Regions from separate parts of the Rahnella sp. BIGb0236 genome, predicted to be linked through region 1. Evidence: predicted binding sites of a transcription regulator. Region 1 holds the regulator's gene; each other region holds the start of a gene.
What was found. The regulator PhoB, encoded in region 1, activates phosphate uptake and scavenging genes when phosphate is short. The targets are predictions, from matches to a motif close to CTGTCATAAAACTGNCNNAT.
Positions count from the first base shown of each region.

Region 2: the regulator PhoB is predicted to act here: its motif matches at 5,499-5,518, upstream of phnC (phosphonate ABC transporter ATP-binding protein).
Region 3: the regulator PhoB is predicted to act here: its motif matches at 3,854-3,873, upstream of rpoH (RNA polymerase sigma factor RpoH).

Region 1 covers NZ_SOAO01000002.1:617,776-628,662, forward strand. Annotated here, with positions in the region: gene EDF78_RS06405 (helix-turn-helix domain-containing protein) at 1-143, shown strand, start outside; gene phoR (phosphate regulon sensor histidine kinase PhoR) at 177-1,496, opposite strand; gene phoB (phosphate response regulator transcription factor PhoB) at 1,519-2,208, opposite strand; gene sbcD (exonuclease subunit SbcD) at 2,447-3,685, shown strand; gene sbcC (exonuclease subunit SbcC) at 3,682-6,930, shown strand; gene EDF78_RS06430 (ABC transporter substrate-binding protein) at 7,170-8,183, shown strand; gene EDF78_RS06435 (ABC transporter permease) at 8,195-8,959, shown strand; gene EDF78_RS06440 (ABC transporter ATP-binding protein) at 8,956-9,777, shown strand; gene mak (fructokinase) at 9,848-10,768, opposite strand.
Region 2 covers NZ_SOAO01000002.1:250,668-261,554, forward strand. Annotated here, with positions in the region: gene EDF78_RS04635 (VOC family protein) at 1-331, shown strand, start outside; gene EDF78_RS04640 (cupin domain-containing protein) at 482-1,603, shown strand; gene phnE (phosphonate ABC transporter, permease protein PhnE) at 1,668-2,591, opposite strand; gene phnE (phosphonate ABC transporter, permease protein PhnE) at 2,591-3,454, opposite strand; gene phnD (phosphonate ABC transporter substrate-binding protein) at 3,620-4,552, opposite strand; gene phnC (phosphonate ABC transporter ATP-binding protein) at 4,622-5,458, opposite strand; gene dld (D-lactate dehydrogenase) at 5,665-7,356, shown strand; gene EDF78_RS04670 (Yip1 family protein) at 7,453-8,043, opposite strand; gene EDF78_RS04675 (hypothetical protein) at 8,221-8,796, opposite strand; gene EDF78_RS04680 (c-type cytochrome) at 9,021-10,322, opposite strand; gene EDF78_RS04685 (GMC family oxidoreductase) at 10,325-10,887, opposite strand, start outside.
Region 3 covers NZ_SOAO01000017.1:50,888-61,774, forward strand. Annotated here, with positions in the region: gene livH (high-affinity branched-chain amino acid ABC transporter permease LivH) at 1-708, opposite strand, end outside; gene EDF78_RS23225 (branched-chain amino acid ABC transporter substrate-binding protein) at 871-1,983, opposite strand; gene panM (aspartate 1-decarboxylase autocleavage activator PanM) at 2,389-2,769, shown strand; gene rpoH (RNA polymerase sigma factor RpoH) at 2,838-3,695, opposite strand; gene ftsX (permease-like cell division protein FtsX) at 4,014-4,994, opposite strand; gene ftsE (cell division ATP-binding protein FtsE) at 4,994-5,656, opposite strand; gene ftsY (signal recognition particle-docking protein FtsY) at 5,662-7,161, opposite strand; gene rsmD (16S rRNA (guanine(966)-N(2))-methyltransferase) at 7,388-7,999, shown strand; gene EDF78_RS23260 (DUF1145 family protein) at 8,001-8,279, shown strand; gene EDF78_RS23265 (lysoplasmalogenase) at 8,491-9,117, shown strand; gene EDF78_RS23270 (zinc/cadmium/mercury/lead-transporting ATPase) at 9,230-10,887, shown strand, end outside.

The DNA of each region.
Region 1 (10,887 bases):
TCAGTCAGGGTGTACTGGCCAGACTCATCAATATGTCGGCTAACAGCATTCAAAAATGGGAGCGGGATGAAACCAAACCCACCGGTGCGGCTCTGATCTTACTGATGCTGATCGAAGAAAAAGGTTTGCAGATCATCTGCTAGAAGAAGCCACAGCGAGTGCTGTGGCGTGGTGGTTTATCCTTTCACATCGCTTTGCGTGGTCTGTTCCTCAGGAACAATCAACTTCGGTGCCAGCGTAAATATAAAGCGGGTTCCGGTGCCGACTTCACTCATCACTTCCAGTTTGGCGTGATGATGGCTGAGCGCATGTTTGACGATCGCCAGTCCGAGGCCGCTGCCGCCGGTCTGGCGTGAGCGGGCTTTATCGACGCGGTAGAAACGTTCCGTCAGGCGCGGCAGATGTTGCGGTGCAATACCCGGTCCGTTGTCGCTTATCTGGAACTGCGCGCCGTGCGGCGTTTGTTGCCAGCTGACTTCAATCCGGGTACCGGCTGGCGTGTGGTTGACCGCGTTATACACCAGGTTCGACACCGCGCTGCGCAGCTGATCTTCGTTGCCGAACACTTTCAGCTTGTCGTTTACCCGGAACACCACGTCATGCCTGCCGTTGCTGAGCGTTTGCACTTCACGTTCCAGCATGCCGAGCATCAGCGGAATATCGACTTTCTCGTGCAAATCGATATTCGCTGAGGCTTCAATTTTCGACAGCGTCAGCAGCTGTTTCACCAGCCCGTCCATCCGCCGCGTCTGTTCCTGCATGGTATCCAGCGCTTTGCTGCGAAACGGTTCTTCCAGCTTGGCGTCTTCCATCATTTCCAGATAACCCTGCAATACCGTCAGCGGGGTTCGCAGTTCATGACTGACGTTGGCGAAAAAGTTACGCCGTGCGCCTTCGAGCTGGCGCATCTGCGTGACGTCGCGCGCCACCATCAGCAGTTGCCCTTCGGAATAGGGCATGACGCGAAACTCGACGTAATGCTCATTATTGAGTTGCAGATTCAGGGCGCGGCTGAAATCACGGGTCTGGATCCACAGCCGGAACTCCGGATAACGCAGCAGGTTAAAGATGTGCTGGCCGTTATCTTCCGGCCAGCGGAAACCGAGCAAATCCTGAGCCAGTCCGTTACACCAGAAAATATTGCCTTCTTCGGTCGTGAGCACCACGGCGTCCGGCAACGATTCGGCACCGCTGCGAAAACGCTTGATGAGCTGGCCTAATTCGCGACGCCGACGCCGGTTACGCATCTGCATCTGGTTCAGGCCGTAAAACAGCGGCTCCCAGCTCCAGCGGCCATTCGGCGGGGTAATGCTGCGGTCGAGCCACAGCCAGTGAGAAAGTTTCAGCTGGTTGTAATAATTCCAGCCCAGTGCCGCCATCAGCGACACAAAGAGGAGCCAGCCAAAATGGCCGACGAAGATACCGAGGATTAACGCGGGCAGGCAAAAGAGAAAAAATTCACCTGCCAGCCGTTTCCATGACAAACGTTCTAGCACACAGATTCTCCGCTGTGAGGGCTCAATAACGCGTTGAAAAACGGTATCCGGTACCGCGAACAGTCTGGATCATTCTGTCATGTCCACTGGTTTCCAGCGCCTTACGCAAACGACGAATATGCACGTCAACCGTGCGATCTTCCACATAAACGTTAGTGCCCCAGACGTTATTCAGCAACTGCTCGCGGCTGTAAACACGTTCGGAGTGCGTCATAAAGAAGTGTAATAATTTAAATTCTGTCGGCCCCATATCGAGCGCCTGCTCGTTGGCCATCACACGGTGAGACGACGGATCCAGGCTTAAACCCTGCATGTCGATCACTTCTTCTACCGCCATTGGCGAGATGCGGCGCATCACGGCTTTAATGCGGGCAACCAGTTCTTTCGGAGAAAACGGTTTGGTGATGTAATCATCGGCACCGACTTCGAGGCCGCGCACCCGATCTTCTTCTTCACCGCGCGCGGTCAGCATCATCACCGGGATTTCGCGGGTCAGGGCTTCACGTTTCAGGTGTTTAATAAACTGAATACCGGAACCGCCGGGTAACATCCAGTCAAGCAGGATCAGTTCAGGGTAAGGTTCAACAAGCTGCCCGATCGCTGAATCAAAATCCTCAGCTTCTACTGCCTGATAGCCATTCTGTTCCAGTACAAAACACACCATTTCACGGATTGGAGCTTCGTCTTCAACCACCAATATACGTCTAGCCATCGTAGGTCCTGCCAATAGGTTAGCGATCTTTTATTTGATTGCGGGCGCCATTATGCGTCAGTTTTGTGACAGATTTATGAATAGAAAGGATGGTTCATTACAGTCAAATATGACAGAGACATTTCTTCTATTTAGCGGGCATCTTGCTGAAATTGGTCTGATTTATCGGGGACAGCGTCCCCCGCCGACGTTTATACTTTGCCCCATCGTTGTCATCCAGGATCCATACGGGAGTCTCATGCGCCTGATCCACACGTCAGACTGGCACCTCGGCCAGTACTTTTTTACCAAAAGCCGCGCTGCCGAACATCAGGCATTTTTGCGCTGGCTGACCGGTCAGGTGCAGCAACATCAGGTCGATGCCGTGATTGTCGCGGGGGATATTTTCGATACCGGATCACCGCCCAGTTATGCCCGCGAATTGTATAACCGCTTCGTGGTGGAATTACAACAAACCGGCTGCCAGCTGGTGGTGCTGGCCGGTAATCACGATTCTGTCGCCACGCTCAACGAATCCCGCGAACTGCTTTCCTGTCTGAATACCCGGGTGATTGCCACCGTGGGTGAAAACCTGGCGGAACAAATTTTAGTGCTCCGTCAGCGCGACGGAACGCCCGGCGCGGTGCTGTGTGCCATTCCGTTTTTACGTCCGCGTGATTTGCTTGCCAGTCAGGCCGGACAATCCGGCAGCGACAAACAGCTGGCATTACAGGAAGCCATTGCCGCCCATTATGACGCGCTGTGGCAGGCCGCGCAGGCGAAACGCGATGAACTGGGCGTACCGCTGCCCGTGATTGCCACCGGCCATCTGACCACCGTCGGCGTCAGCACCTCCGATTCCGTGCGCGACATTTATATAGGCACGCTCGATGCGTTTCCGGCACAGGCTTTCCCGCCAGTCGATTATGTGGCACTCGGCCATATTCACCGCGCGCAGTGCGTCGCCAAAACCGACCATATCCGCTACAGCGGCTCGCCGATTGCCCTGAGTTTTGACGAGCTGAGCAAGGCCAAAAGCGTCTATCTGCTTGATTTCGAGGGTGCGACACTCAACGCCATCGAGACGCTGGAAATCCCGGTTTTCCAGCCGATGCAGATCATCAAAGGCTCGCTGGCGGAGATTGAAAAGCAACTGAAACAGTTCGAAGGCGGCGATCCGGCAAAACCCGTCTGGCTGGATATTGAAGTCTCCACGCAGGATTATCTCAGCGATATTCAGCGACGTATTCAGGCGCTGACGGCAGATTTACCGGTAGAAGTGGTGCTGTTACGCCGCAGCAAAGAACAGCGCATCAACCGCATTGAGCAACAGGAAAAAGAAACCCTCAGCGAACTGAGCGTCGGCGATGTCTTTGAACGGCGGCTGGCGCTGGAACCCGATCCCGATGAACCGCGTCAGGCGCGGATGCGTACCTTATTTGCGCAGGTGGTTGAACAGGTCACCAGCGGTCAGAACGCGGAGGACAGCGCACAATGAAAATTCTCAGCCTGCGTTTAAAAAACCTGAATTCGCTGGAAGGCGAATGGAAAATTGACTTCACCGCCGAGCCTTTTGCCAGTAACGGATTGTTCGCCATTACCGGCCCGACCGGCGCGGGGAAAACCACCCTGCTCGACGCCATCTGTCTGGCGCTGTATCACCAGACGCCGCGTCTGAACATCACGCCAAGCCAGAACGAACTGATGACCCGCCACACCGCCGAATCGCTGGCGGAGGTGGAGTTTGAAGTCAAAGGCGTGGGTTACCGCGCATTCTGGAGCCAGCGCCGCGCCAAAAACTCGCCGGAAGGCAACCTGCAGGCACCGAAAGTGGAGCTGGCTCTGCTGGCCGACGGCAAAATTCTGGCTGACAAAGTGCGCGACAAACTCGACACCATCGCCTCACTGACCGGACTGGATTTTGGACGTTTCACCAAATCGATGATGCTGTCTCAGGGGCAGTTCGCCGCGTTCCTGAATGCGGATGCCAACGATCGCGCCGAACTGCTGGAAGAACTGACCGGCACCGAAATTTACGGACTGCTGTCTGAGCGAGTATTTGAGCAACATAAAGAAGCGCGGATAACGCTTGATGGTCTGCACCAGCGCATGGCCGGGATCGAACTGCTCAGCGAAGAACAGCGCCAGACGCTTGAAGCACAACTTGCTGAACTGAACGCGCAGGAAATCACGCTCAGTCAGCAGGCGCAACAGCGCCAGCAGGATCTGAACTGGCTGCAACAGTGGCAGCAGGTGCAGCAAAAACAGCAGCAATCTCAGCAACAACTGACCGCCGCAGAGCAGGAAAATCTGGCCGCCGCGCCGCAGTTACAGCAACTGGCGCGCAGTGAACCGGCAGAAAAACTGCGTCCGTTACTCGTGGATCGCCAGCGTTGTCAGGACGAATCGCAACGCCTTCAGCAATGGCTGACACAACTGACGCAGCAGCAGGAACAGCAGATTGCGCAGCTGATGCCGCTGAAACAGGCGGAAGAACAGGCACAAACGGCGCGGCAGACACAGGCGGAAGCACAGCGCCAGATGCAGACGCTGATCGAGGAAAAGATCCTGCCGCTGGATGGCGACATCGCCCTGCTGCATAAATCGCTGGCTGAAATGCAGCAGTCGGCCGGTGACGCACAGAAACAGGTCGTTGAACAACACGCGGCGCTGGTGCAAATCACGGCAGAACGTCAGAAACTGGACGAAGAAAGCCGTCAGCATCAGACCCGCCAGACCGCACTGACCGACGCACTGAGCAGCGCACAACAACAACAGGCGGCGCTGGAAAAACAGCACCCGCGGGCGGCATTGCAGCAAAGGCAGACTGAACTCATCCAGCTGCGCCCGGTGCGTCAGCAGCTGTTCTCGCTGATGCAAATTTTCCCGCAACTGAACCAGCGGGTGCTGCAACAACACAACGATGCCGCGCAGTACCAGACACAACTGGCTGAAGAAGAACAGCGTCTGGGCGCCATCCGTCTGCAATGTCAGAAACAGCTGGACCATCTCAACGATGTCAAAACCCTGCATAAACAGGAAATGCTGATCGTCAGCCTCGAAGCCGAACGCGCCAGCCTGCAAAGCGGCCAGGCCTGCCCGCTGTGCGGCTCGACATCGCATCCGGCAATTGAACATTATCAGGAGGTAAAACCTTCTGAAACGGCGCTGCGCGTCGAGAAAATGCAGCTGGAGTTTGATGCGGCGAAAGCCAGCGGCATCGAACTGGCAGCGAAAATCAAAAGTCTGAAAGAGCAGCAAACCCGCCTGCAAAGCCAGCTGGAGCAGGATCAGCAGCAACTGAATGCGCATACCGCGCAGTGGCAGCAGCTCCGCGAATCGCTGAATCTGACCTTCACGCTGCATGACACCGCTGACATCACACAATGGCTGACCGCACGCGACGACGAAGAGCAGCAGTCTCAGACGCTGATCAGCCAGCACGAACAGCTGGCACGGGCGCTGCAACAGGCCAAAGATGCCCTGAATGATGCCCTGAACGCACAGCAGAAAGTGCAGCAGCAAAGCGCGTTGCTGACCGAACGTTTCACCCGGCTGGAAGAGACGCAGGCGAAATCCCAGGAACATCTCGCGAAGCTGCAAAAACAGTGCGCTGAGGGTGAAAAATCACTGGCGGAACTGAACGCCAGACGTCACGAACTGTTCGGCGATCGTCAGGTGGCGCAGGTACGCGGGCACTTACATCAGCAACAGCAGGCGGCAGAAAAGGCCGTCAGCGATGCTCAGACCGCGCTGCAAAAGGCGCAGGAACAGCGTGATCAGCTTGCCGGTCAGCTCGCCAGTACGCAGCAGCAACAGCAGCAGGCGCTGACACGTCTGACGCAGGCGGAACAGGCGTGGCAACAGGCGCTCGGCGCCAGCGGCTTTGCGGATGAGGACGCCGTAAAACAGGCGTTGCTGGATGACGCGTTACGTCAGCAGCTTCAGCAACGTAAAGAACATCTGCAACAACAACTGGCGCAGGCGCAGGCCTTGCTGGTCGACGCCAAAGACATGCTGGAAAAACAGCGGCTTGCCCGCCCCGCGCATCTCAGTGAGACCGGCAGCGATCTTCACGCGCTGACCGCGCAACAGGCGGAGCTGGCGCAACAGCTGAAAGCCTTACAGCAACGTCTGGGGGAAGTGAAGAATCAGCTGGAAAGCGACAAACAGCGTCACAGCGGACAACAGGCGCTGATTGCTCAGATTGCGCAGGCGCAGCTGACCTGTGATGACTGGGGCTATCTCAATCAGATGATTGGCTCCAGCGATGGCGCGAAATTCCGTAAATTTGCGCAGGGTCTGACGCTCGATCATCTGGTGTATCTGGCCAACCGTCAGCTGGAAAAACTGCATGGCCGGTATCTGTTGCAGCGTAAAACCAGCGATGCGCTGGAGTTGCAGGTGGTCGATACCTGGCAGGCGGACGCGGTGCGCGACACCCGCACGTTATCCGGCGGCGAAAGTTTCCTGGTCAGTCTGGCACTGGCGCTGGCGCTGTCGGATCTGGTCAGCGATAAAACCCGCATCGACTCGCTGTTCCTCGACGAAGGTTTCGGCACGCTCGATGCCGACACGCTGGACACCGCGCTGGATGCGCTCGACAGTCTGAATGCCTCGGGTAAAACCATCGGCGTAATCAGCCATGTCGAGGCGATGAAAGACCGTATTCCGGTGCAGATTAAAGTCACCAAAGTGAACGGTCTGGGCATCAGCCGCCTGAGCAGTGAATTTAAAGTCTGATCCCTCGCCACCGCCGGGCAGGTTGCTAGATAAATTGCTAGCCGCATGCCCTGCGGTGGATCCTTTTTGTGAAAGCGTGCACAAAAATCGCACCAGTTCAGTGCGCGCTTTTTCCCCAACCTGCTGAATTTACGTTTATTCCCGCTGCCGGAATGAACTGGCACGCCCTGTGCTTAACGTTATGTATACAAGTTGCAGTACAAGTTGCAACGCCCTCATAACCGCTTAGGGAACCGCCAATGAAAAACATCAAACCTGAAGTTGATAAAAAACGTCGCCAGCTGATGAAATGGCTCGCCATTACCGGCGGAGTGTCCACCCTTGGCGGAATGATCCCGACGTCCGTCTTTGCCGCCGAAGACGATGAGATCCGCATCGGTTACTGGCCGATTGTCGGCGGTTTACCGCTGTATGTGGCGCTGGAACAGGGCTTTTTTAAACAAGCCGGACTGAATGTGAAAGGCGTCAAATTCGCCAGCGCCCAGCAAATTGTCGAGGGGATGATCACCGGCAGGATCCACGGCTGCGCCAACGGCACGGCAACCGGCGCGCTGGGGCTGGGGGCGATCACCTCACCGGGGCTGTTCAAAATTATCTGCTCCAACCCGTCCAACCATAAGCTGGTGCTGGATGAATTTCTGGTGCCGCTGAACAGCACAGCCAGCGCCATCAGTGACCTGAAAGGCAAGAAAATCGCCTGCGGTCCGGGGATCCAGAACGTCACCATGGCAAAAATTATTCTGGAGAAAAATGGCTTCACTCACCCGTCGGTGATCGAACTGCCGGTCGGCCAGCACGCTCCGGCGCTGGCGACCGGACAAATTGACGGCGTCTATACGCTGGAACCGACCGGCACGGTCGGGCGCATGAAGCATCTTTCCCGCACGCTGGAAACCGGCGTGATTTCTAAATACGTGCTCGGCAATGCCGACGCCCCGTGGTTTGGCGGCGCGGCGGCACTGAACGCCAGCTTTATCGCGGACAAACCGGAACAAACCAAAAAGTTTATTGCTGCTTATCAGAAAGCCGTGGAGTTCATCGCCGCACAGCCTGACAAAGCCCGCGAAAACGTCGCCGGTTACACCAGCATTGAACCGGCGCTGGTGAAGGAAGTGCCGCTGCCGGGCTTTGTGATGTATCCCGATTTAAAAGGCGACAACCTGCAATGGTTCCAGAAGTTTTATGACGTCTTTACCGAAAGAAAAATCTTCAGCAAGCCGGTAGATGTCGCCTCGCTGATTTATCAGGGATAAGGAGAAACAGGATGACTTCACGCTGGTCTTCAAGGTTACTGCCGCTGGTCGGTCCGGTATTGCTGTTTTTATTCTGGCAACTGGCCGTCAGCGCAAAATGGCTGAATCCGGTGCTTCTGCCCTCACCCGTCGAGACAATCGGCTACATGTTTCAGTCGTTTTCGGATGCTTCCATGCGCACTGACATCGGCGCAACCCTCTACCGCACGCTGGTGTCCTTTGCCTTTGCGGCGGTGATCGGCGTGCCGCTCGGCGTGATCTTAGGCAGTAACGAAAAGGTTTACCGCAGTCTGGAATTCCTCATCGACTTCTTTCGCTCTACTCCCTCGTCGGCACTGATCCCGCTGTTTATGCTGATTTTCGGCATCACCGATGCCAACAAAATCGCTATCGCCGCCTTTGCCGCCGTGCTGGTGATCTTGTTTAACAGCGCCTACGGCGTGATGAATGCCAAAAAAACCCGCCTGATGGCGGCCAGAGTGATGGGGATTTCCCGCTGGCATATTTTCAAAGACATCATGCTGATGGAAAGTCTGGCGCAGACGTTTGTCGGTTTGCGTACCGGCGTGTCGATAGCGCTGGTGATCGTCATCGTCGCCGAAATGTTTATCGGATCCGAAACCGGCCTCGGCCACCGGATCATTGATGCCCAGCAGGTGTTCAATATCAAAGACATGTACGCCTCGATCCTGATCACCGGCGCGCTGGGTTACCTGCTTAATCTGGCCTTTTTGCTGATCGAGAAAAAAACCGTCCACTGGAGTAGCAAAGCATGACGCAACCTCTCTCGCTGAACCCGGATTATAAAGGCCCGCAGTTGCCGCAATACGCCACCCGCCCCGACACCCATGTAACGATCCGCGGGCTGAGCAAGGCATTTGCCGGACAGCCGCTGTACACCGATCTGAATCTGGATCTGCCGCGTGGCAAAATCGTATCGATTTTCGGGCCGAACGGCTGCGGAAAATCGACCCTGATGAACATGATCGCCGGGCTGATCCCGGTCGATAAAGGCGACATTCTGTTTGACGGAAAAACGCTGGCACAGACCACCATCGGCTACGTATTCCAGAACTACCGCGACGCGCTGTTTCCGTGGATGAGCGCACGCGCCAACATCGCCTACCCGCTGATCCGCCACGGCATGAGCAAAGCGGATGTGAATGCGCGAGTGGAGGAACTGACGCAGATGTTTGATATCCGTTTCGATCTGAAACGCTATCCGTACGAGCTTTCCGGCGGCCAGCAGCAAACCGTGTGCATCATGCGTGCGCTGGCAACGCGGCCGGAAGTGATGTTCCTCGACGAACCTTTCTCGGCGCTGGATTTCGAAATGACCTTGTTTATCCGCGATAAATTACAGGAAGTGCAGCTGGCGACCGGCGTCACCATGCTGATTGTCTCGCACGATCTGGAAGATGCGGTGTTTCTGGCGGATGAGATTTTACTGCTGACGCGGCGGCCGACGCAGATCGCAGAAATCGTGCCGTTCGATCTGCCACGTCCGCGTGGTTCAGAAATCATGAGCCATCCGGAATTTATCCGCGTGAAGGCGCATACGCTGGAGGTGTTTAAACGGGAGATGGCGCTTTAACGGTGACGCGAGGAATGAGATCAGGGGCGCAAAAACTGCGCCCCTTTTTATTGCCTGACAACGCCCTGTTTTATAACGCGAAACGCGATTGCGGCCACAGCCAGGCGGCGCCGCGTACGCCGCTCGAATCGCCGTGAACCGCTTTCAGCATCGGCGTTTCACATTCGCCGCCAAACACCCATTGTTTAATCAGCAACGGCACGGTCTGATAAATGCGATCGACGTTGCTCATGCCGCCACCAAAGACAATCACATCCGGATCGAGAATGTTCACCACGTTCGCCAGGGCTTTTGCAAGACGACGTTCATAACGCCCCAGCGCCCGCTCTGCGGTTTCGTCGCCCTGCTCCACCAGCGCAATGATTTCTGCGCCTTTCAGCCGCTGACCGGACAGACGGAAGTAATCTTCAGCAAAGCCGGTGCCGGAAACAAAGGTCTCGACGCAGCCGGATTTCCCGCAGTAGCACGGCACCTCGCGGGCAAACTGCATTTCCTCTTCATCCTGCCACGGCAGCGGATTGTGTCCCCATTCTCCTGCGTTACCGTTGCCGCCCGCATGGGCCGCGCCGTTCAGTGCCACGCCGGAACCGCAGCCGGTGCCGATGATGACCGCAAACACCGTATGACGACCGGCACCTGCGCCGTCGGTGGCTTCTGACACCGCCAGACAGTTGGCATCGTTGGCGATATGCACTTCACGTTTTAACAGCAGCGCCAGATCCTCATCCAGCTGCTGTCCGTTCAGCCAGACCGAGTTTGAATTTTTCACCTTGCCGGTAAACGGCGACAGTGTGCCGGGGATCCCCAGCCCGACGCTGCCGTGCTGACCGGTCGCCTTTTCGGCGTCCAGCACCAGCCCCTCAATCGCTTTCAGCGTGCGCTCGTAGTCATTTCTCGGCGTATCAACACGCTTGCGAAACAGCTCTTTGCCTTCATCAGATAACGCAATCACTTCTATTTTTGTGCCGCCTAAATCAATGCCAATTCGCACGTGTTGTTCTCCTTTTACACCTTGCAGGGTCAGTTTTTTTTGAGTTTATTCAGTTTAGAAGCCAGACGCGACTGTCACCAGAATAAGCTGTTATGCAATGTTACAGGGTGCCGCGATTT
Region 2 (10,887 bases), 370 kb from region 1:
TGCGGCACATCCGCAGGAGGCCGCAAAAGTGTACGGCGAATTGTTTGGCGCGCATGTCTTGCAGACGCAATCACAGGAAGTGACCCTGCGCGCAGGCCGCGCCACCATTCGTTTTATCACACCGGCACAGGCCGCCCCGGAGTTCGGCATTGTGCCTGAAGGCGAAAACGGCAGCGCCCGGATGATCGGTCTGGAATTTGCCACACGATCGCTGGATGCGGTGCGCAATAGCCTGCGGGTGGGTGAAATCGCATTTGAAGATAACGCCTCGCAGATCACCGTGCGCGCAGCGGATGCCTCAGGCGTGGCGATTAAATTCCGGGAAGAGTGATCAGTGTTGCACCTCCCCTTCGCAGGGGAGGAGTTATTGATTTAGCTCTGTCACTCCTTTCTCATTTACCAAGCCTTGATGCACAACAAAGCGCCGTACCCGTTCCCCTCTCTATAATCAGACCCGTTTGTCTTCCCACTGGTAAATCACATGGCGTATGAACTCAATCTGGACTGGCCGGAATTTTTAGAGAAATACTGGCAAAAACAACCTGTTGTTATCAAAAAAGCATTTTCCAATTTTGTCGATCCTATTTCGCCTGATGAATTAGCGGGCCTTGCGATGGAACCTGAAGTGGACAGCCGCCTGGTGAGCCACAAAAACGGGGAATGGCAGGCGAGCAACGGGCCTTTTGAACATTTTGACGGGCTGGGTGAAACCGGCTGGTCATTACTGGCGCAGGCCGTGAATCACTGGCATCTGCCCGCCGCTGAACTGGTGAAACCTTTCCGCGTATTGCCGGACTGGCGTTTAGATGACCTGATGATTTCCTATTCCGTGCCGGGCGGCGGTGTCGGCCCGCATATTGATCAGTACGACGTGTTTATCATTCAGGGGATGGGCAGCCGCCGCTGGCGTGTGGGCGATGCCTTGCCGATGCGTCAGTTCTGTCCGCATCCGGCTTTACTGCATGTCGATCCCTTCACGCCAATCATTGATGAAGATCTTGAGCCGGGTGACATTCTGTATATTCCACCGGGCTTCCCGCATGACGGCTTTACCCATGAAACCGCCCTCAACTATTCCGTCGGTTTCCGTGGCCCTAACAGCCGTGATTTCATCAGCAGTTTTGCGGACTATGCGCTGGAAAACGATCTGGGCGGCAATCATTACAGCGACCCGGATTTAACCCTTCGCGACCACGTCGGCAAAGTGGAAGAGTATGAACTGGAACGTGTGCGCCAGATGATGGTTGAGATGATCAGCCAGCCGGAAGATTTCAAACAGTGGTTCGGTCGTTTCGCCACCACGCCGCGCCATGAACTGGATATCGCGCCCGTTGAACCGGCCTATGAAGCACATGAAATTGTCGATGCCCTGATGCAGGGCGATACCCTGATCCGTCTGAGCGGTCTGCGTGTGCTGAACGTCGGTGACCGTTTCTTCGTGAACAGCGAAGCACTGGAAACCACCCAACATGCCGCCGCCGATGCACTTTGCCGTTACATAAGCATCAGCAAGAAAGAGCTGGGTGCCGCGTTGCAGGATCCTGAATTTGTCGCCGTGTTAACGGATTTAGTGAACCAGGGTTACTGGTATTTCGACGAGTAATCCTTCGAAAATCAAATGACAAAAGGCGGCTTCCCTGCGGAGGCCGCCTTTTTATTTATCTTATTTACGGACGGTACAGTTCGACCGGCGGCTTCATTTTCCGCTCTTCCGGCACGAACAAATCAATCTCTTCACCCAGAATATATTTGGCGCGCAGCATCGATGAGATTTTATCCATGGTCATCACGATAGCCACCAGAATCAGCGTGATAAACATCACCACATCCCAGTTCCACAGACGCATGTTTTCCGCGTACACCAGACCGATGCCCCCCGCGCCAACAAAGCCAAGCACGGCGGCGGAACGGGTATTGGATTCAATCTGATACAACGAAAGTGCCAGAAATGTCGGGAAGGATTGAGTGAAAATCCCGAAACGGTGCGTCTGTAACGGGGAAGCGCCGAGCGCCCGCAAACCGCGGCTTGGTGAGCGTTCCACCGCTTCATGCCCTTCAGCATAAAGTTTGCCGAGCAGCCCCAGATCCTGCATGACAATCGCCAGCACACCGGCCAGCGGTCCCATGCCGACAGCACGCACGAAAATCAGCCCCCAGATTGCCATATCCAGCCCGCGCAGCACGTCAAGAAGGCGGCGGATAACCATTGAGACCGGCCTGAGCACTGGCGTCGACATCACATTTCGCGCCGCCAGAAAAGAAAGCGGTAACGCGAGAAAAGACGCGGTGATGGTACCGGCGAACACAATTGCCAGCGTGATGGCAATTTGCGAGAAGTAATACGTGAACGGCCATTCGGAAACGTTGTGCCAGACAAACATCCGCAGGAAATAACGGCCGACTTCCCGGGTACCGCGTACCACTTCACTCCACGGAATGCCGAAATAACTGAAGAAATAGACGTAATACAGCGTAATCGCCACAGCCAGTATCGCGAGATAGCGCAGATAGCGGCGTTGCGCGGCAAACAAATGCCCGTGCTGCTGCTTCAGGCCGCTGACCACATGAGGTTCGAGCGCATCAGTTAACATCAGAAAGCGCCCTCCACGACGCGTTTACGCAATTTGCCGGAAAGATAATCCATCGCCGAGACCACCAGAATAATCAGCAGTAAGGTCATGCTGACCTGGTCATAGCGATCCAGTTTGATCGAGGTCATCAGCTCCTGCCCGATACCGCCCGCGCCGACCAGTCCGAGAATGGTTGACTGGCGGAAGTTGATTTCCAGACGCATAAAGCTGTAGGACAAGAAGATCGGTTTGACCTGAGGCCACATGGCGAAGCGCATACGTTGCAGACGCCCGGCGCCGCAGGCCCGCAGACCGCGCACCGGTTTATCCGATGCGGTTTCGATGGATTCATAGAACAGTTTTGTCAGGCTGCCGACAGTGTGTAAGGTCAGTGCGATAAAGCCGGGGATAGCGCCGACGCCAAAAGCCATCACACACATCACCGCCCAGGCCAGTTCCGGCATGGTACGCAGGAAAGCCACAAAAGTGCGGATACTGAATTTCACCCATTTTGGCGAATCCGTATTACCCGCGGCGAGAAACGCCAGAATAACCGCCAGCGCGGTCGATAATATCGTCGAGGATAACGCCAGCTGAATAGTTTCCCAGATCAGTGGCAACTGAATATTAAGACGATATCCCCAATACGCCAGTGAACCTTCTGTATGACCGTCAGAAAATAACAATGACCAGTGTAATACCGGCACCGTCTGGCCAATATAATCAAAAAAACTCGGTGCGGAAACAAAAATCGTTTTTAAATTAAGCTCGGAAACATTGCCTGACCACAGATATAACAACAGCATCAGCCCTGACCAGATCAGCGCCTCCCGCTTTTGTTTACCGCGTATCTGCTGGTAATAACGATTGAAGTCTTTGTTCAAAATAATATTTCCGATTTGCAAGAGATAATCATTATTCCTCCCCCTGCGAAGGGGGAGGCCAGGAGGGGGTATTAAAAACAACAATAACGGTAAACGCTTTCGCTTTCTGAGTTGCCATTAATACCCCACCCCAACCCTCCCCTTCGCAGGGGAGGGAGCTACGGGTTAGCGACTGCCTTTGGTCAGCTCACGCTTCATATCAATAATCTGCTGATATTCAGCCAGTGATGTTTCGCCGATATGTTGTTTGCCGCCAACGGCTTTTACGAAGCAGGCGTGGTCATCTTTATCCAGTTTCTTAATGGCCGAAACCAGCTTGGCTTTAAATGCCGGTGGCAAATCGCTGCGCACTAAAATCGGGCCGTTAGGGATTAACGGAGATTCCCAGATGATACGAATTTTCTTCATCAGATCCGGATGGTCCATGCGGATCATACGGTTGAATGCGCCGGAGGTATAACCGGTTTCGCGGTCGCCGATCATCGAGGCCCAGGTCACTGCGCCTTCGAACTGGCCGTTCAGCACACCCAAAATATCCTGCTCGTGACCGCCGGAGAAGGTGACGCTGGAGAAGAAGTTGTTGTATTTGTTATCCGTGGTACCGCCAAACTCTTTTTTGAAGGTCTGGTTCGGGATCAGGTAGCCGGAGGTGGAATCCGGGTCGGCGAAACCGAATGACTTCCCTTTCAGGTCTGACAATTTCTGGTACGGGCTGTCGGCTTTTACCACTACCACCGAATGATAGCCACGGGATTTGTCGGTATCGTCAATCACAATACCCACCAGATCCACGGCTTTCGGATTATTAATATAGACTGAGGCGAAAGATGACGGTGACATGCTCAATACCATATCGACTTTCTTGCCTAATAAACCCTGAATAACCCCTGAATAATCAGATGAATTACGCAGTTTAGTATCGACATTTAATTCTTTATCGAAGAAATCTTTTACACACTGATTATCACCGATTTGCTGAGTGGCATTCTGTCCGCCCAGAATACCTAAATTTAATTCTTTAGGGGCATCTTCTGCCATGCTGTGCATCGCGGTAAAAGAACCTGCTACGAAAACTGCCAGACGTAATAACTTCTTCATGTAATGATGACCTTGTGTAGATTGAGAGAAAGTAGAAATAAGCACTGCAAAAATAATTAACGTTATTGTTTAACTGTTTATTGCTTCGTGTTCTTCGCCATATAACTGATGCAAAATGCCCTCGGTTAACTGCTCCGGATGACCGTCAAAAATAATCTGCCCTTTGGCAATGCCGATCACCCTCGTGCAGTAATCTTTTACCAGTTCCACCGAGTGCAGGTTGACCATCACGGCGATATTCTCTTCACTGACTTTTTTCAGTGCATTCATGATGCGCAGGGTATTTTTCGGATCCAGCGACGCAACCGGCTCATCAGCCAGCAAAATTTTCGGGTTTTGCATCAGTGCGCGACAAATCGCCACGCGTTGCATCTGTCCGCCGGACAGGTTTTCAGCACGCTGCAAGGCATGCGGCAACATATGTAACCATTCGAGCAGAGAGATGGCACGGGCGCGGTCTTCATCGTCGAACTGGTTAAAGAAAGATTTGAACGTGGAAGTATGGCTGAGGCGGCCGAGCAGCACATTAGTCAGCACATCCAGACGCGGCACCAGACAAAAATCCTGAAAAATCATGCCACAACCGGAACGCCAGCGACGCAGCGCTTTGCCCGTCAGGCCAGCCAGTTGCTGCTGTTCACCGTTTTCGTAATGACACACCACGCTGCCATCCGTTAACGGAATGGTGCCATTAAGCACATGCAGCAGCGTCGATTTACCGGCACCGGAACGACCAATCACCGCCACGAACTCGCCAGCGTGGAGGTCGAAGTTGATGTCATCCAGAACCCGCTGACCCGATTTATAGGATTTCACCAGGCCTTTCACGTCCAGCACTTTGTTCAGATGTTGTGGCCCGGTCTGAGGATATTCAGCCTGTGCCAGCTTAAGTTGAGCTTGCGCCATGATGCTGTCTCTCGGTTGCTTTCATTATCTGGCGTTCATTAAGCGCGAGTTTTATGACACATCAATGACGATTTAATGGACAGCGCATGACAAAAATGCAACAGATTAAGTGAAATTACCTAACGGATATCCCGAATGGCGTTTAACTTAATACCTGTCATTTAAGTCTATGATCAGAAGGCATCACATCAAAAAAGGAAGATGAAATGGATAATCAGTCACTCATCACCACGCTGAAAGAGATCGCCGGCAGCCGTCACGTATTAACCGGCGACAGCAACACCGAACGCTACCGTAAAGGATTCCGCTCCGGTGGCGGCAAGGCGCTGGCCGTGGTCTTTCCGCAGACCTTGTTGCAGCAATGGCAGTTGCTCAAAGTCTGCATCGCCGCCGACAAGATTGTCATTATGCAGGCGGCCAATACCGGCCTGACGGAAGGCTCAACGCCCAGCGGTGACGACTATGATCGCGACATTGTCATTTTCAGTACGCTGAAGCTGGACAAAATCCAACTGCTCGACGGCGGCCATCAGGTGATCGGTTTCCCCGGCAGCACGCTCTATAAGCTGGAAAAAATCCTCAAGCCTTATAACCGCGAACCCCACTCAGTGATTGGCTCGTCGTGCATTGGCGCGTCGGTGGTCGGCGGGATTTGCAACAACTCCGGCGGCTCGCTGGTGAAGCGCGGTCCGGCATATACCGAAATGGCGCTGTATGCACAAATTGATGCGCAGGGCGAACTACGGCTGATTAACCATCTGGGGATAAATCTTGGTGAAACGCCGGAAGAAATCCTGACGCGTCTGGAAAAAGGCGATTATCTGGAAACCGATATCCAGCATGACCAGCGTCTGGCGTCGGATCATGATTATGCCTCTCGCGTTCGTGAAGTGGATGCTGATACGCCTTCACGTTTTAATGCCGATGAACGACGCTTATTTGAAGCCTCGGGCTGCGCGGGCAAGCTGGCGGTTTTCGCTGTGCGTCTGGATACTTTTCCGGCAGAAACCCAGCAGCAGGTTTTCTATATCGGCACCAACGATACCGCCGTGCTGACCGAATTGCGCCGTCAGATCCTGCGTGATTTCGCTAACCTGCCGGTGGCCGGTGAATATATGCATCGCGATATTTTCGATATCACCGAAGTCTACGGCAAAGACACGTTCCTGATGATCGACAAACTTGGCACCGACAAAATGCCGGATATGTTTACCGCCAAAGGCAAGTTCGATGCGCACGCCAGTAAAGTCCCGTTCCTGCCGAAAAACTTCAGCGACCGTGTGATGCAGTGTCTGAGCAAAGCGCTGCCTAATCATCTTCCGCCACGGATGAAACAGTATCGTGACAAATTCGAACACCATTTACTGCTGAAAATGTCCGGCCCCGGCATTGATGAGGCCCGCACCTTTTTGACGCGATTTTTCAGCGACGGTCAGGGCGATTTCTTTATCTGTTCCGCCGACGAAGGTAAGAAAGCCTTCCTGCACCGTTTCGCCGCAGCAGGTGCCGCCGTGCGGTATCACGCGGTACATGAGAAAGAAGTGGAAGATATTCTGGCGCTGGACATCGCATTGCGTCGCAATGACCGGGACTGGTTTGAAACTTTACCGGAAGATATCGACAATCAGCTGGTGGCAAAACTGTATTACGGCCATTTCATGTGCCACGTTTTCCATCAGGATTACATTGTCAAAAAAGGGGCAAACAGCAAGGCACTTAAACACCGGATGTTAGAACTTCTCGATGCCAAAGGGGCGGAATACCCGGCCGAGCATAACGTCGGGCATTTGTATCTGGCAAAACCGCATCTGAAAGAATTCTACCGGCAGGCTGACCCGACCAACAGCTTCAATCCGGGGATCGGGAAAACCAGTAAGTTGAAAAACTGGCAGGATTGAAATAGCTCATCTCGTCCACTGCGAAGGGGTTTAATACCCCACCCCAACCCTCCCCTTCGCAGGGGAGGGAGCGAAACAACCTCATCTCACAAGTCATTAAAATAACTGTGTTCCGTAACCCCACATGATCACCGTCAGAGCCAGAAGTAGCTCTAAGACCAGAACGCCCATTGCCAGTGTGGAACTGGAAAACAGGAACCCTTCGCGACGGTCGATATTGAGGAAATTCGGAATGCCGAGATACAACAGATATCCGCTGTAACACAGACCGATCAGCCCGACGAACAGGCATAACCAGACCATCGGATAAAGCGCAACGATCCCGCTGAGGAACATCGGTGTGGCAACATAACCGGCAAACACAATACAGCTGTTGAGTGTCGGACGGCTGTCATAACGACGTGCCATCGAGTAGATAATCCGCCCCATCAGTGCCACGGCGGCGAGCATCAGAACATAGAAAATAACAGCGATATAGGATGCGGTGAACATGGAAACCATTAGCTTCTCGTCGTCACCGAAATTCCAGCCAAGTTGTGTCGTACCGATAAAGGAACAGACAACCGGAATAAGCGCCATTAAAAGAACATGGTGGGAATACATATGTGAAACGGTTTCCCGTTCACGCTGGATTTGCAGCAGTTCGGAATCCGGATGGGATATCAGTCCCCAAACATGATTTGCCATGATACACCCCCTTGTACGCCGAAAGCCGCCAGCGGCGTGCAGTGATAAACCTTCGGGGATGCCCGTCAGATCAGGGCACAAGGAAGGTGGCGACCTGTTTATATTATAGTCGTTTTTGATTATTTTGCTGTTGCGGGCCGCTCATCGAAATCAGCGACAGCCCGCAACAGGACGCCCTTAGTGGATAAAGCGGGCCGCCGTAAACGTCACGCCTACCAAGACCAGCATCATGCTGATAATCCAGCGGGTCTGCTGGATCATGAGGTTATAAAACATCGCCTGCATGGCGCTTAGTGAGGCTTCAATCTTCACAAAGCGTGCATCCACTTGTTCAAACCGTTTATCGATTTGTTCGAACCGTTTATCAATATGCGTCAGTCGATCGTCAATCCTGAGCAGATGCCCGTCAATGCGGGAGATGTTCTGTTCGGTTTTGCTGACCCGCACTCCGATATCGGTCACCGCATCAGTGAGTGTTACCATCTGATGTTCCAGTTTGCCGACACGGAGATTGGTCTCCGTGGCCACTTCTGTCAGGTGAGTGATCTGCTGCTCCACCTTCCCGACCCGCAGATTCAGCCCGGCAATTTCCTCGCCGTTTTTGATCCCCTGTTTTTCAATATTGTTGATCTGATTTTGCATGTGTTTTTCCATTTGCGATTTTCCTTTGTATTCTTCCGGCCAGACTGACGCGCCCGGAAAATAGAGCATCGGATTGACGGGTGAGATATCCAGTGTGCGGAGCTGAAACATGGTTGTTGTCCCTCACGTGAGCTTTCCCTGTTTAGAAATCCTTAATTCGCAGGCATTCTGCACTGGATAAATAACCACCTCAAATCAATTTCCTTCTCGATAAACACGCGATCATTTATGTATCTATACATGCCATCGTTGCATTGTTTGGATGAATAAATACCAATGAAAAGAGCCTCTTACGAGGCTCTTTAACGGTTTAACTTTAGTGTCTGACGGTAGTGTCAGGGATTGTGCAACGCAGCTGCCCCCCCCTGTCCTTGACGTGCTTTCGCGACTTCCTGTTTGCTGACAGCCGGTGCCTGATTTCCCCAGGCGTTACGGATGTAGGTACTCACATCGGCCATCTGCTGATCGGTCAGCTTCCAGCCAAATTCCGGCATATCGGCGCTGGTCGGATTGCTGGCCGTTGCCGCCCCCTGCGCACCGTTCATCAGCACATGCAGAATGTTGGTCGGCTGAGTAGCCTGAACACCGTTATTACCTTTCAGCGCAGGCACCATGTTGCGCACCCCTTCCCCTGAATTCTGATGACAGGCCGCGCAGTTATCGGCATACAGTGCCTTGCCGTTCGCCATGGCGGACGTAGCCGCTAAAGGCGCGGAACCGTCTTTACTGCCCGGCAAACTTTTCAGGTACACCGCAATGGCGTGCAGGTCAGCATCTGACAGGTGTTGCAGCGAGTTGGTGACGGCTTCCGCCATCGGACCTGCGGCCACGGTACGTGAATTCGCTCCGGTTTTCAGGTACTGAACTACCTCGTCATTACGCCAGTCGCCGATGCCCTGACGGCGGTTCCCGGTGATTTCCGGAGCGTACCAGCCCTGCAACTCTCCACCCTGCAAATGCACGCCAAAGTTATCGCCGCCCAGCGGGTTTTTCGCCGTATGGCAGGAGGTACAGTGCCCCAGACCTTCCACCAGATAAGCCCCGCGGTTCCATTCAGCTGACTGCGACGGATCCGCTTTAAACGGTGCCGTATCCAGGAACAACAAATTCCAGCCAAACATCATCAGACGGATGTTATACGGGAACGGCAGGTCAGTTTTCGGGCCGTCGTAATGCACGGCAGGCACGGTATTCAGGTAGGCTTTAATGTCTTTCAGATCCTGATCGCTGACCTTGGCGTAGACGTTATAAGGCATCGCCGGATACAGATTCTCGCCGTTGATCCCTTTGCCGTTACGCACCGCATTAATGAACTGCTGATCGGTCCAGCCACCGATACCGGTTTGTTTATCCGGCGTAATGTTAGTGGCGTAGATCGTGCCGAACGGTGTGTTCAGCCCGTAGCCACCGGCAAAAGGTTTACCGCCGCCCGGCGCCGTGTGACAGGCTACGCAGTCTCCCGCCAGCGCCAGATATTTGCCGCGCTCGATGGCGGTTTTGCCGGTCATCGCTGCTGAAGGCGGTGCCTGAAACTCGCCCGACTGGCTGGCGTTGTGCCAGGTTTTAAAACCAACAAAGCCCAGGCCGCCAATGACCACTACGCCCGCGATAATTGCTAATGTCTTTTTCACGCTCATGCTCAGGCCCTCACCAGCGGACCAGGCGCTTTAAGATATTGGGTTCTGATGGCTTCGGCTGCCCATAAGGTCAGCGCACCCACGGTCCCGGTCGGGTTATATCCGCCGTTGTTGGCAAAAGCAGAAGCTCCGCACACAAAGACGTTATGGACATCCCAGCTTTGCAGATAACGGTTTACCGCACTGGTTTTCGGATCGTCACCCATACAGGCGCCGCCGGTGGTGTGCGAGGAAAGGTTATCCATCGGTGAGAACGGTTTGGTGGTCGGTTCCTGCCGCACAACGGTTTTTGCCCCCATAGCGTGCGCGATTTCAACCGAGCGGTCGGCCATAAATTTCGCTGACCGTTTATCGTTTTCGATCCAGTCGAACGTGACACGCAGCAGCGGCTGGCCGTGGCGGTCTTTATATTCAGGATCGAGATCGAGGAACACATCGCGGTGCGGGTAGCTGTTACCCATGCAGTAGATGTTGTTGTAGTTCTGATAGCTGTGTTTGACCGCTTTTTTCCAGTCTGCGCCCCAGCGCGGCGTACCCGGCGGAACGTTATTGGAATAGCCAATCG
Region 3 (10,887 bases), on a different contig from region 1:
AAAGCCGATGTACGGGTTGATCACGCCATAGAACTGACCGAGCAGAACGCCCGCGACGGCCGCCATTAACGCGCCAATCACGAAGGTCAGGGAAATTACGCGGTCAGTGCTGATCCCCAGCAGGCTGGCCATTTTCAGATCTTCCGCACAGGCGCGGCAGGCACGACCCATACGCGAATAACGGATGAACAGGGTCAGCGCCAGCATCGCGACAAACGTGACGATCCAGATGATTAACTGCATGGTGCTGATGGTCGCCGCAAAGCCGTTGGCTTCGCCCAGTTTCCACTGGCCGGTGACGAGGCTTGGTAAAGCGAGATCGCGTGAGCCTTGCGTGAGGCTGACGTAGTTTTGCAGAAAAATTGACATCCCGATGGCGGAAATCAGTGCAATCAGTCGTTTGGAGTTACGCACCGGCTTATACGCCACGCGTTCAATGCTCCAGCCGTAGGCACTGGAAATCACAATCGCGGCGATAAAACCGGCACCGATCAGCAACCAGCTGGCGTCGATACCCATCATCATCAGAGCGGCGATTACGATAAAAGAGACATAACTGCCGATCATATACACCTCACCGTGGGCGAAGTTGATCATGCCGATAATGCCGTAAACCATGGTGTAACCAATGGCGATCAGCGCATAAGTGCTGCCCAACGTGACACCGTTGAACATCTGCTGAATGAAATAGAGGAACTGCTCTGACATACCCTATCCTTATTAATCAAGGGTTTGATAACTTGTGCTACTCCTCCCCCTGCGAAGGGGGAGGTTGGGAGGGGGTTTTGCAAACAACGCCGTTGCCATTAATACCCCACCCCAGCCCTCCCCTTCGCAGGGGAGGGAGCGGAGAACCACTTTGGTGCGGTTTTATTTGATCGGGGTAGACGTGCCGTCTTTATGCCACTCGAAAATACCGAATTCGAATCCTTTCAGGTCACCTTTCTCATCCCAGCTCAGCGGGCCCATGACGGTATCCACTGACGCTGATTTCAGGTTTTTGGCGATATCTGCCGGTTCCATGCTGCCGCTGCGTTCCATACCGGTGGTCAGCGCCTGCAATGCAGCGTAAGTCGTCCAGACGAACGGACCGGTTGGATCCAGTTTCTTGGCTTTCAGGGCATCGACGATTGGCTGGTTAGCCGGAACCTGATCGTAACGTTTTGGCAGGGTTACCAGCATGCCTTCGGAAGCATCGCCGGCGATGTTAGACAGTGAGGAGTTGCCTACGCCTTCCGGACCCATGAATTTCGCTGCCAGACCCGCTTGTTTTGACTGACGCAGGATCTGCCCCATTTCCGGGTAGTAACCGCCGAAATAGACGAAATCGACGTTTTCTTTCTTCAGACGCGCCACCAGTGTGGAGAAGTCTTTGTCGCCTGCGGTCACGCCTTCAAACAGCACCACGTTGCCGCCGCCTTTTTTCAGCGCGTCCTGTACGGAACGGGCCAGGCCTTCGCCGTATTGCTGTTTGTCATGCACAACAGCGATACGTTTTGGTTTGATGGTGTCGAGGATGTATTTCGCGGCAGTCGGACCCTGATCGGAATCCAGACCGGTGGTACGCATCACCATTTTATAACCACGGGTGGTCAGGTCAGCGTTGGTCGCCGCCGGGGTGATCATCAGCACGCCTTCGTCTTCATAGATATCAGAAGCAGGCTGAGTGGAAGAAGAGCACAAGTGGCCGATCACGTAACGGATACCGTCGTTGATCACTTTGTTGGCGACCGCCACGGCTTGTTTCGGGTCACAGGCATCGTCATATTCCACGCCAACCAGTTTGTCACCCTTCACGCCGCCTTTGGCGTTGATGTCAGCGATAGCTTGTTTTGCACCTGTAAATTCCATGTCACCGTACTGGGCAACCGGACCTGACATAGCACCCACAATGGCGACTTTAATATCTTTGGCGAATGCCGCCTGACTCATTGCTAATGCAATACAACCTGCCAGCCAGATCTTACCCTTTGTTACTTTCATCCGATTACCCCGTTCATGTGTGTGTTGTGGTTTGCTCTTTTGTTGCCTGTTCAAAACATCATCACTTAGGAAATTTAGTATAAGTAATAACGAGTTACCGGCTTATTTCGTCTTGTTTTCGAATAAGACTTTATAATTCATATCATTAAACAGGAATTTTCTTCTGCAAATCAAATGGCACAATCAGAAATATGAGGTGTAAACAGAATTTTATTTGGGTGAAAAAGCGGTTCGGATTTAAACAATCAGTCGTTAACACTGGCATTATTGATTAAAGCCAACATTTATCGCTTATGCAGAGATCTCTAAAAAAGTTTTCGACCTGTTACTGTACAAAAAAAGTTACGCCCGTTTTTCAGAACGATCCGCTACACTGGCGTTCCCATTTTCTGACCCGTCCGCCTCATGAAATTAACCATCCAAAAACGCACTTCACTCAGCGCCCAGGACCTGATCGATCTGGCAAAAATCTGGCCGGAGCAAACCGAACATGACTGGCAGGCCTCTTTGCAAAACAACCGTGCGCTGTTTGCGGCGGTATTTAATGAACGCATTCTTGGTGCAGTGAAAATCACCCTCGACGGCGATCAGGGGCAACTCAGCGATCTGCGGGTACGGGAAGTGACGCGCCGTCGCGGTGTCGGGCTGTATCTGATGGAAGAGTTGCAGGCGCAACTGCCGCAGGTGAAAAGCTGGACGATGCACGCAGAGCCGGAACCCGTGCTGGATGCCTTTATGCAGGCCTGTGGTTTTGTGCGTGAAGGGAATGTCTGGAAAAAATCCTGAAGGCTGAATTTCAGGCATAAAAAAAGCGACCATAAAGGTCGCTTTTTAACAGGGTGAATCTGCGTTTATCAGGCTTCGATCGCCATACGCAGTTTCTTCATCGCGTTCTTTTCCAGCTGACGAACACGTTCTGCGGAAACACCGTACTTGTCGGCGAGTTCCTGCAGGGTCGATTTGTTATCGTCGTCTAACCAGCGGGCACGGATGATATCCTGGCTGCGTTCGTCCAGACCTTCCATTGCACTGGAAAGTTTGTCGGTCGCGTCCTGATCCCAGTTATCTTCTTCGATGGTTTCTGCAAAGTCAGAACTTTTGTCTTGCAGATACAGCATCGGTGCCATCGCTGCGCCGTCGCGTGGTTCATCATCCGGGGTCGGATCAAACGTCATGTCCTGTGCGGCCATGCGTGATTCCATTTCCAGCACATCTTTGCTGGTGACACCCAGTTCGCGGGCAACATGCTCCACTTCGTCATGGCTGAACCAGCCCAGACGCTGTTTGTTTTTGCGCAGGTTGAAGAACAGCTTACGCTGCGCTTTGGTGGTGGCGACTTTCACGATGCGCCAGTTACGCAGCACATATTCGTGAATTTCTGCTTTGATCCAATGCACGGCAAAGGACACCAGACGCACACCGACTTCCGGATTAAAACGGCGAACCGCTTTCATCAGGCCGATATTCCCTTCCTGGATAAGGTCTGCCTGTGGCAAACCGTAACCTGAATAGTTGCGGGCAATGTGAGCAACAAAGCGCAGGTGAGACAGGATCAGCTCTTTCGCTGCTTCCAGGTCACCGTCGTAATGCAGCCGTTCAGCCAGCGCCCGTTCTTCCTCTGCGGTGAGCATAGGATAGGCATTGGCGGCCCGAACATAGGCTTCCAGGCTACCTTGGGGTACTAATGCTAAAGTGCGCATTTCTTTGGTCATTCAAGCCTCTCATGTATGACGTAATGCAGGTTTTATACCACGTTGCTGCGGGATGATACCGCTACGTTGCTGGCCTTCAGGGGCGACAACAAAGCAACGCCGAGCCCTTCATATTCGCTGCTCTACGACCACGAATTTTACATAAAGTTCACGGACAGATTCAACAGTCTGATGACTGTATGTGACAGACTGACTATTGGATAGTGAATTTGTGCCATTGCAGGGGAAGCAGGAAAATGATGGGACGATATAGCAAGAATCGGCTGTTCCCCTGAACACAAAGACTGAGCAGCAGGGGAACATTATAGCAAATTCTCACTACTGTGGTGTAAATCGCCGTAAATGTTGAACCGTCGCCAGCCAGGCGGCAATCCAGCCAATCATTGCGGACACGATCAGCAGCAACAGGCTTTCATCCCAGCCCAGACCGTGCAGGTCAAACGTCGTGCCGAACACTTGTGCGACCTGGGTCACCACGCTCTCAAGGCGCAGCACCAGGACTTCCGAGAGGATCAGCGACAGCAACGCGCCGGTGAAACCGAGCATCGCCCCCCCGTTGAGGAACGGCCGCAAAATGAATCCGTCGGTCGCGCCAATCAGCTTCATCACGTTGATGGTATCGCGACGGCTGAAGATACTCAGTCGCACACTGTTACCAATCACCAGGAAGACGGCGATCACCATCAGGATGCCAATCATCGCCGCAATCTGCCCCACCAGACCGGTCAGCGCCGCAAGACGGGCAAACCAGCTGTCATCCATACGCACTTCATCCACGCCATGCACCGCCGCCACGCGGTCGCGCAAGGTGTTGAGTGTGGCGGAGTCCTGGAAATTCATTTTCGGCGTGATAATGGCGACGGCAGGCAGCGGATTTTGCTCCAGCATGTCCATCGCGCCGCCAAAGCCTGACCAGTTGCGGAATTCACCCATTGCTTCTTCACGGGAGAGATAATTGACTTTATCCACGCCCGCTTCGGTTTTCAGGGTTTTCACCACATTTTCTGCGGCGTCATCATCCAGTGCTTTGTCGAGATACACGGTCAGTTGCGGCGTCGGATACCACTGTTCAGCCGCGGTACTGACGTTTTTCCACACCAGATAACAGACACTTGGCAACGTCAGGGAGATGGCAATGACCATCACCGTAAGCAGCGTCGCCAGCGGCTGACGCAGCATGTCAGCCAGCGCGTTCATCCACGCATAGCGCCACTGTTCGCGCCAGCCACCCTGCAACGCTTTGCTTTTCGCGGCGCGGGCACTTTTGGCGGTTTTCGCCGGGTTCGGACTGTTCGCCATTAGTACATCCCTCCCGACATACGCCCCTGACTCAGCGTCAGCGTGCGGTAATTACGACGGGCAATCAGACCCACGTCATGCGTCGCCATCAGAACGGTGACGCCGACACGGTTAAATTCTTCGAATAAACGCAAAATGCCTTCCGACAATTCGCCGTCGAGGTTACCGGTCGGTTCATCCGCCAGCAGCACCGCCGGTTTGTTCACCACCGCACGGGCGATGCCCACACGTTGCTGTTCCCCGCCGGAAAGCTGGATTGGCAGATTCTTCGCTTTATCCAGTAATCCCACTTTATCCAGCGCAGCCGACACGCGACGGCGGATATCTTCGCTGCTGGCCCCGGAAATGATCAGTGGCATTGCCACGTTGTCATAGACGGTACGATCCATCAGCAGATGGTGATCCTGAAAGATCATGCCGATCTGGCGACGCAGGAACGGCACTTCGCTGGATTTCAGACGGCTGATGTCATGACCGCCAAACAAAATGTGACCGGCGCTCGGGCGTTCAATGCCGCAAATCAGCTTGAGCAGGGTACTTTTCCCTGCGCCTGAGTGTCCGGTCAGAAATGCCATTTCCGCTTGCTGGATGTGAAAGTTGACGCCCTGAAGCGCCTGTCGTCCGCCCAGATAAGCTTTACTGACCTGTTCAAAGCGAATCATCCGTATTAATCCTCTCGGGCAAAAAGTGCCTCAATAAAATCGTCTGCCTTAAACGGCCTTAAATCTTCGATACCTTCACCGACACCAATGTAGCGGATCGGAATGCTGAACTGATCGGCGATGGCAAAGATCACGCCGCCTTTCGCGGTGCCATCCAGTTTCGTCAGCGTTATCCCGGTCAGCCCGACGGCTTCGTTGAACAATTTCGCCTGACTGACTGCATTCTGGCCGGTGCTGGCGTCGAGCGTCAGCATCACTTCATGCGGTGCATCTTCGTCGAGCTTCTTCATCACGCGGACGATTTTCTTCAGCTCTTCCATCAGGTGCGCTTTGTTTTGCAAACGCCCGGCGGTATCGGCAATGAGTACGTCGATATTACGGGCTTTCGCCGCCTGAATGGCATCGAAGATAACGGACGCGGAGTCCGCACCGGTATGCTGTGCAATCACCGGGATCTTGTTGCGCTGACCCCAGACCTGCAACTGTTCTACGGCTGCGGCACGGAAGGTATCACCCGCCGCCAGCATCACCGATTTACCCTGTGCTTCAAACTGGCGCGCCATCTTACCGATGGTGGTGGTTTTACCGACGCCGTTCACGCCAACCATCAGAATGACATACGGGGTTTTTCCGCTGACATCCAGTGGCTCGTCAACTTTCGCCAGTATTTCGGACATTTCTTCCTTCAGCTTGCCGTACAGCGCATCTGCGTCTTTCAGTTGCTTACGCGACGCATGCTCGGTGAGTGAAGTGATGATTTTACGCGTGGTTTCGACACCCACGTCGGCGATCAGCAGCTGTTCTTCCAGCTCTTCGAACAGATCGTCGTCGATTTTCTTACCACGGAACAGCCCCACAAAGCCGGAGCCGAGATTCTGTTTGGTTTTGACCAGGCTGCGTTTCAGACGGGCAAAGAAGCCTTCTTTGGTCGGGCGTTCCTGCTCGGTTTCACCGGCGGGCAGCACAACGATCGGATCCAGCGCCACCGGCAGCGGTTCTTCTTCGGCGACCACATCGTCAACCGAATCAATGGCATCCTGACGCTGGTCTTCGGCAATTTCTTCTGCCGATTCAACAAACTCGTCTTCCGCGATCTGTGCTTCAACCCTGTCTTCTTCAACAGCATCAGGCCGGGCAGCCACCTGTTCGGTGATGTGAACGATTTCTTCTGCCAGTTCAGCCGCCGCCTGCTCACGCACCGGCTCAGGTTTTTCTTCCGGCTCAGGCTCTGTCAGCGGTTCCGGTTCAATCTCCGGTTCCGGCTCGACGAGTGGCTCAGGCTGGATTTCGGGTTCAGGTTCGACATCCGGTGCAGGTTCAGCTTTTGGCTCTGCGTCAACTTCAGGTTCTGCAACAGGCTCGCGAACGAGCGGGACACCCGGTGCTTCCGTCAGTTGCTCTTCGACAACCGGCTGTTCTTCGCGTGTTTCTTCCTTCTGCTGATCTTCTTCCTGACGGCCACGACCGAACCAGGAGAAGAAACCGCGTTTTTTGTCTTTTGCCATTTTACAACTTCACTCCTCGCCGTTAATGACTGGCGAACGGATTATTAATAGGGTTATGGTCAGGCAGTCTATCACTTTCCCCTTCAGGCAACACGCCCGCGTGTTGAATTCCGCTGGCTTTTCAATCGACAATGTTAAACATTTGCCCATTGCCCGCACACCGGTAGAATAGCCCTCCAAACGATATGCAACGAAGCCCGACGGCTTTGAATGACACAAGCGAACTATGGCAAAGAAACCCAACACTCCCGCCGCAGGCCAGATCCGAATTATTGGCGGACAATGGCGCGGACGCAAACTTCCGGTTCCACACAGCCCGGGGCTGCGCCCGACCACCGATCGCGTGCGCGAAACGCTGTTCAACTGGCTGGCACCGGTTTTACAAGGCGCGCATTGCCTGGACTGTTTTGCAGGCAGCGGCGCACTCGGTCTGGAAGCCTTGTCCCGTTATGCGGCCAGCGCGACACTGCTGGAGTTTGAACGCCCGGTTGCGCAACAGTTAGAGAAAAACCTGGCGCTGCTAAACGCCGGTGATGCGAAAGTATTTAACGTCAATGCCCTGAACTGGCTGGCAAAAGCCGGAAGTGCCTTTGATGTGGTTTTCCTCGATCCGCCTTTCCGCAAAGGCATTCTGCAAGACACGCTGAACCTGCTGGAGCAAAACCAGTGGCTGGCTGACGAAGCCTGGATTTATGTCGAAACAGAAGCCGAACACGACACTCTGGATGTGCCCGCCAGCTGGCGTTTACACCGTGAAAAAGTCGCCGGACAAGTTGCTTATCGCCTCTACCATCGCGATGTGACGCCTGAAACCGGCTCACCAGAACAGGAGCAGTAAGATGTTGATCAATATTGGTCGGTTGTTGATGTTATGTATTTGGGCGTTTCTGGCGTTTAACCTGATCCACCCGTTCCCGAAACCGATCAAATACTTTTTAGACGTGGCGATTGTGTTCATGTTCTTTATGCACGGCCTGCAGGTCATGCTGCTGAAAGCCACGCAGGGCAAGGAAAAGGACACCATCGGCCCGTGGCTGCAAACCCGCATTTTCCTGTTCGGCGTGTTCGAACTGATGGCCTGGCAGAAAAAACAGCCGCCGTTGCCGACCAAAAAGTAACTCCCGCTTTTACGGCGCGTCCTGCGCCGTAAACTGTCCCGCTATTCTAAACCAACGTGAATCAGACCGGCCGTTACGGGGATTTCTGATTGTCGCCGGTATGCCCTCTCTCCTACACTGAAAACAAGTACAGGAAAACAGGATGTGTTTTCCTGAAGGCAGACCCTTGCATCGGTTTTATGTTCTGTTCTGAAATATAAAAGGATAAACAATGAGTTGGCCATTCCTCGCTGTATTTTTCTCCGGCTGGTTGTTCGTTGATGCCAGCTATCGCGGCCCGCGCTGGCAACGCTGGGTATTCAAGCCCGTCACGTTATTGCTGCTGCTTCTGCTGGCCTGGCAGGCACCGACACTGAATGTTTACAGTTATCTGATCCTGCTGGGTCTGGCGGCGACGCTGGTGGCGGACAGCCTGTTGCTGCTGCCTGAAGAGCGCTTTATGTACGCCATTGGCGCGTTCTTCCTCTCGCATCTGCTGTATACGCTGAGTTTCGCCAGCCAGATGACCATTACGTTTTTCTGGCCGCTGCCGCTGACCTTGCTGATCATCGGCGCGATACTGCTTGCGGTGATCTGGACACGACTTGCCGAGCTGAGATGGCCAGTGACCACTTACATCGCCATGACCCTGCTGATGGTCTGGCTGGCGGGTGAGCAATATTTTGCCCGCAGCACCGACATGGCGTTTTCGCTGTTCTGCGGCGCGGCGCTGTTACTGCTGGGCAATATTTTCTGGCTGCTCAGCCGCTACCGCTTCACCTTCCGCGCTGCCGACGCGCTGGTCGCCGCCTGTTATTTTGGCGGGCACTTCCTGATCGTCCGGTCTTTGTACCTGTAACCTCCCTCAGCGGAACCGTTCTGGTTCCGCTGATAAAATAAGGGTTGACCTTAGAGCTAACTCCAACGTTTACACTGGGGGTAATTCCACTCGGTGTTGAACCGGAGGCTTTATGATCCCAATGCAAAAAAACAACGGCTGTCGCTGCGGATGTCAGGGCAAACATGCGCCCGCATTACGTATCAACAAAATTGGCGCGATGGCCCGGCCCAGCACACATCCGGCGGGCTGCTGTAGCGAAAAGGCCACACTGGCGGTTTCCGCCTGCACCAGCACAGACAGTTGCTGCGCGCCAGAAACAGGTGAGCACTCACAAACCTCTGACGATGGCAGCGCAGAAGGCTCGCCGGGCGAAGACGCCCCCGGCGCACCGCTTTCCGGCAGCCAGCAATACAGCTGGAAAGTGGAAGGGATGGATTGCCCGGCCTGTGCGCGTAAAATCGAAAAAGCCGTGTCTGGCATTGACGGCATCAGCCGCGCCAGAGTGCTGTTTGCCACGGAAAAACTGGTGATTGATGCCGGTCTGGATATCTCCCAACCCGTGCAGCATGCCGTGATCGCCGCAGGTTTCACCCTGCAATCCCTCGATAAAAAACAAAATATCCCGCAACCGGAAGCGTCACGCCTGAAAGAGGCGCTGCCGCTGATCGCCCTCTCGGCGATGATGCTGCTGAGCTGGGTTCTTGATCACGTCAGTCCGCAGGCCGGTCAGATCGCGTTTATCGCCACCACGCTGGTCGGGCTGTGGCCGGTACTGCGTCAGGCGATCCGCCAGACCCGCGCCGGTTCGCCGTTCGCCATCGAAACGCTGATGAGCATCGCCGCGCTCGGTGCCCTGTTTATCGGTGCCACTGCCGAAGCCGCCATGGTGCTGCTGCTATTTATGGTCGGCGAACGCCTGGAAGCTTTTGCCTCCAGCCGGGCGCGCAGCGGGGTGAAATCGCTGATGGCGCTGATCCCGGATACCGCCGTTCGCGTGGTAAATGGCCAGGCGGAAACCGTGCCGGTCAGCAGTTTACGCCCCGGCGACATCATTGAAATTGCGGCAGGCGCACGTCTGCCTGCCGACGCCATTTTACAAAGCGCGGCCAGTTTCGATGAAAGCGCACTGACCGGTGAATCGGTGCCGGTGGATCATCTGCCCGGCGAAAAAGTCCCGGCGGGCAGCCTGTGCGTTGACCGGCTGGCACGCCTTGAAGTGGCTTCCGCACCGGGCAACAGCGCCATTGACCGCATCCTGCAACTTATCGAAGAAGCCGATGAGCGTCGTGCGCCCATTGAGCGTTTCCTCGATACTTTCAGCCGTTATTACACGCCGGTCATTATGCTGATGTCGCTGCTGGTAATCATCGTTCCGCCGCTGGCGATGGGACTGTCGTGGGAAACCTGGATTTATCGCGGCCTCACGTTGCTGCTGATCGGTTGTCCGTGTGCGCTGGTGATCTCCACACCTGCGGCGATCACCTCCGGGCTGGCGGCCGCCACGCGTCAGGGCGCGTTAATCAAAGGCGGCGCGGCACTGGAACAACTGGCGCTGATTGAAACCGTCGCGCTGGACAAAACCGGCACGCTGACCGAAGGCAAACCGGAAGTCACCGACGTGTTACCGCTGAACGGTGCCAGTGAAGGCGAAGTGTTATGTCTGGCCTCGGCGGTGGAAGAAGGTTCGCATCACCCGCTGGCGCAGGCGATTTTAGCCCGCGCAAAAACCGGCAATCCGTTACCGCTCACCGCACAAGATCGGCGCGCGCTGGCCGGTTCCGGCGTGGA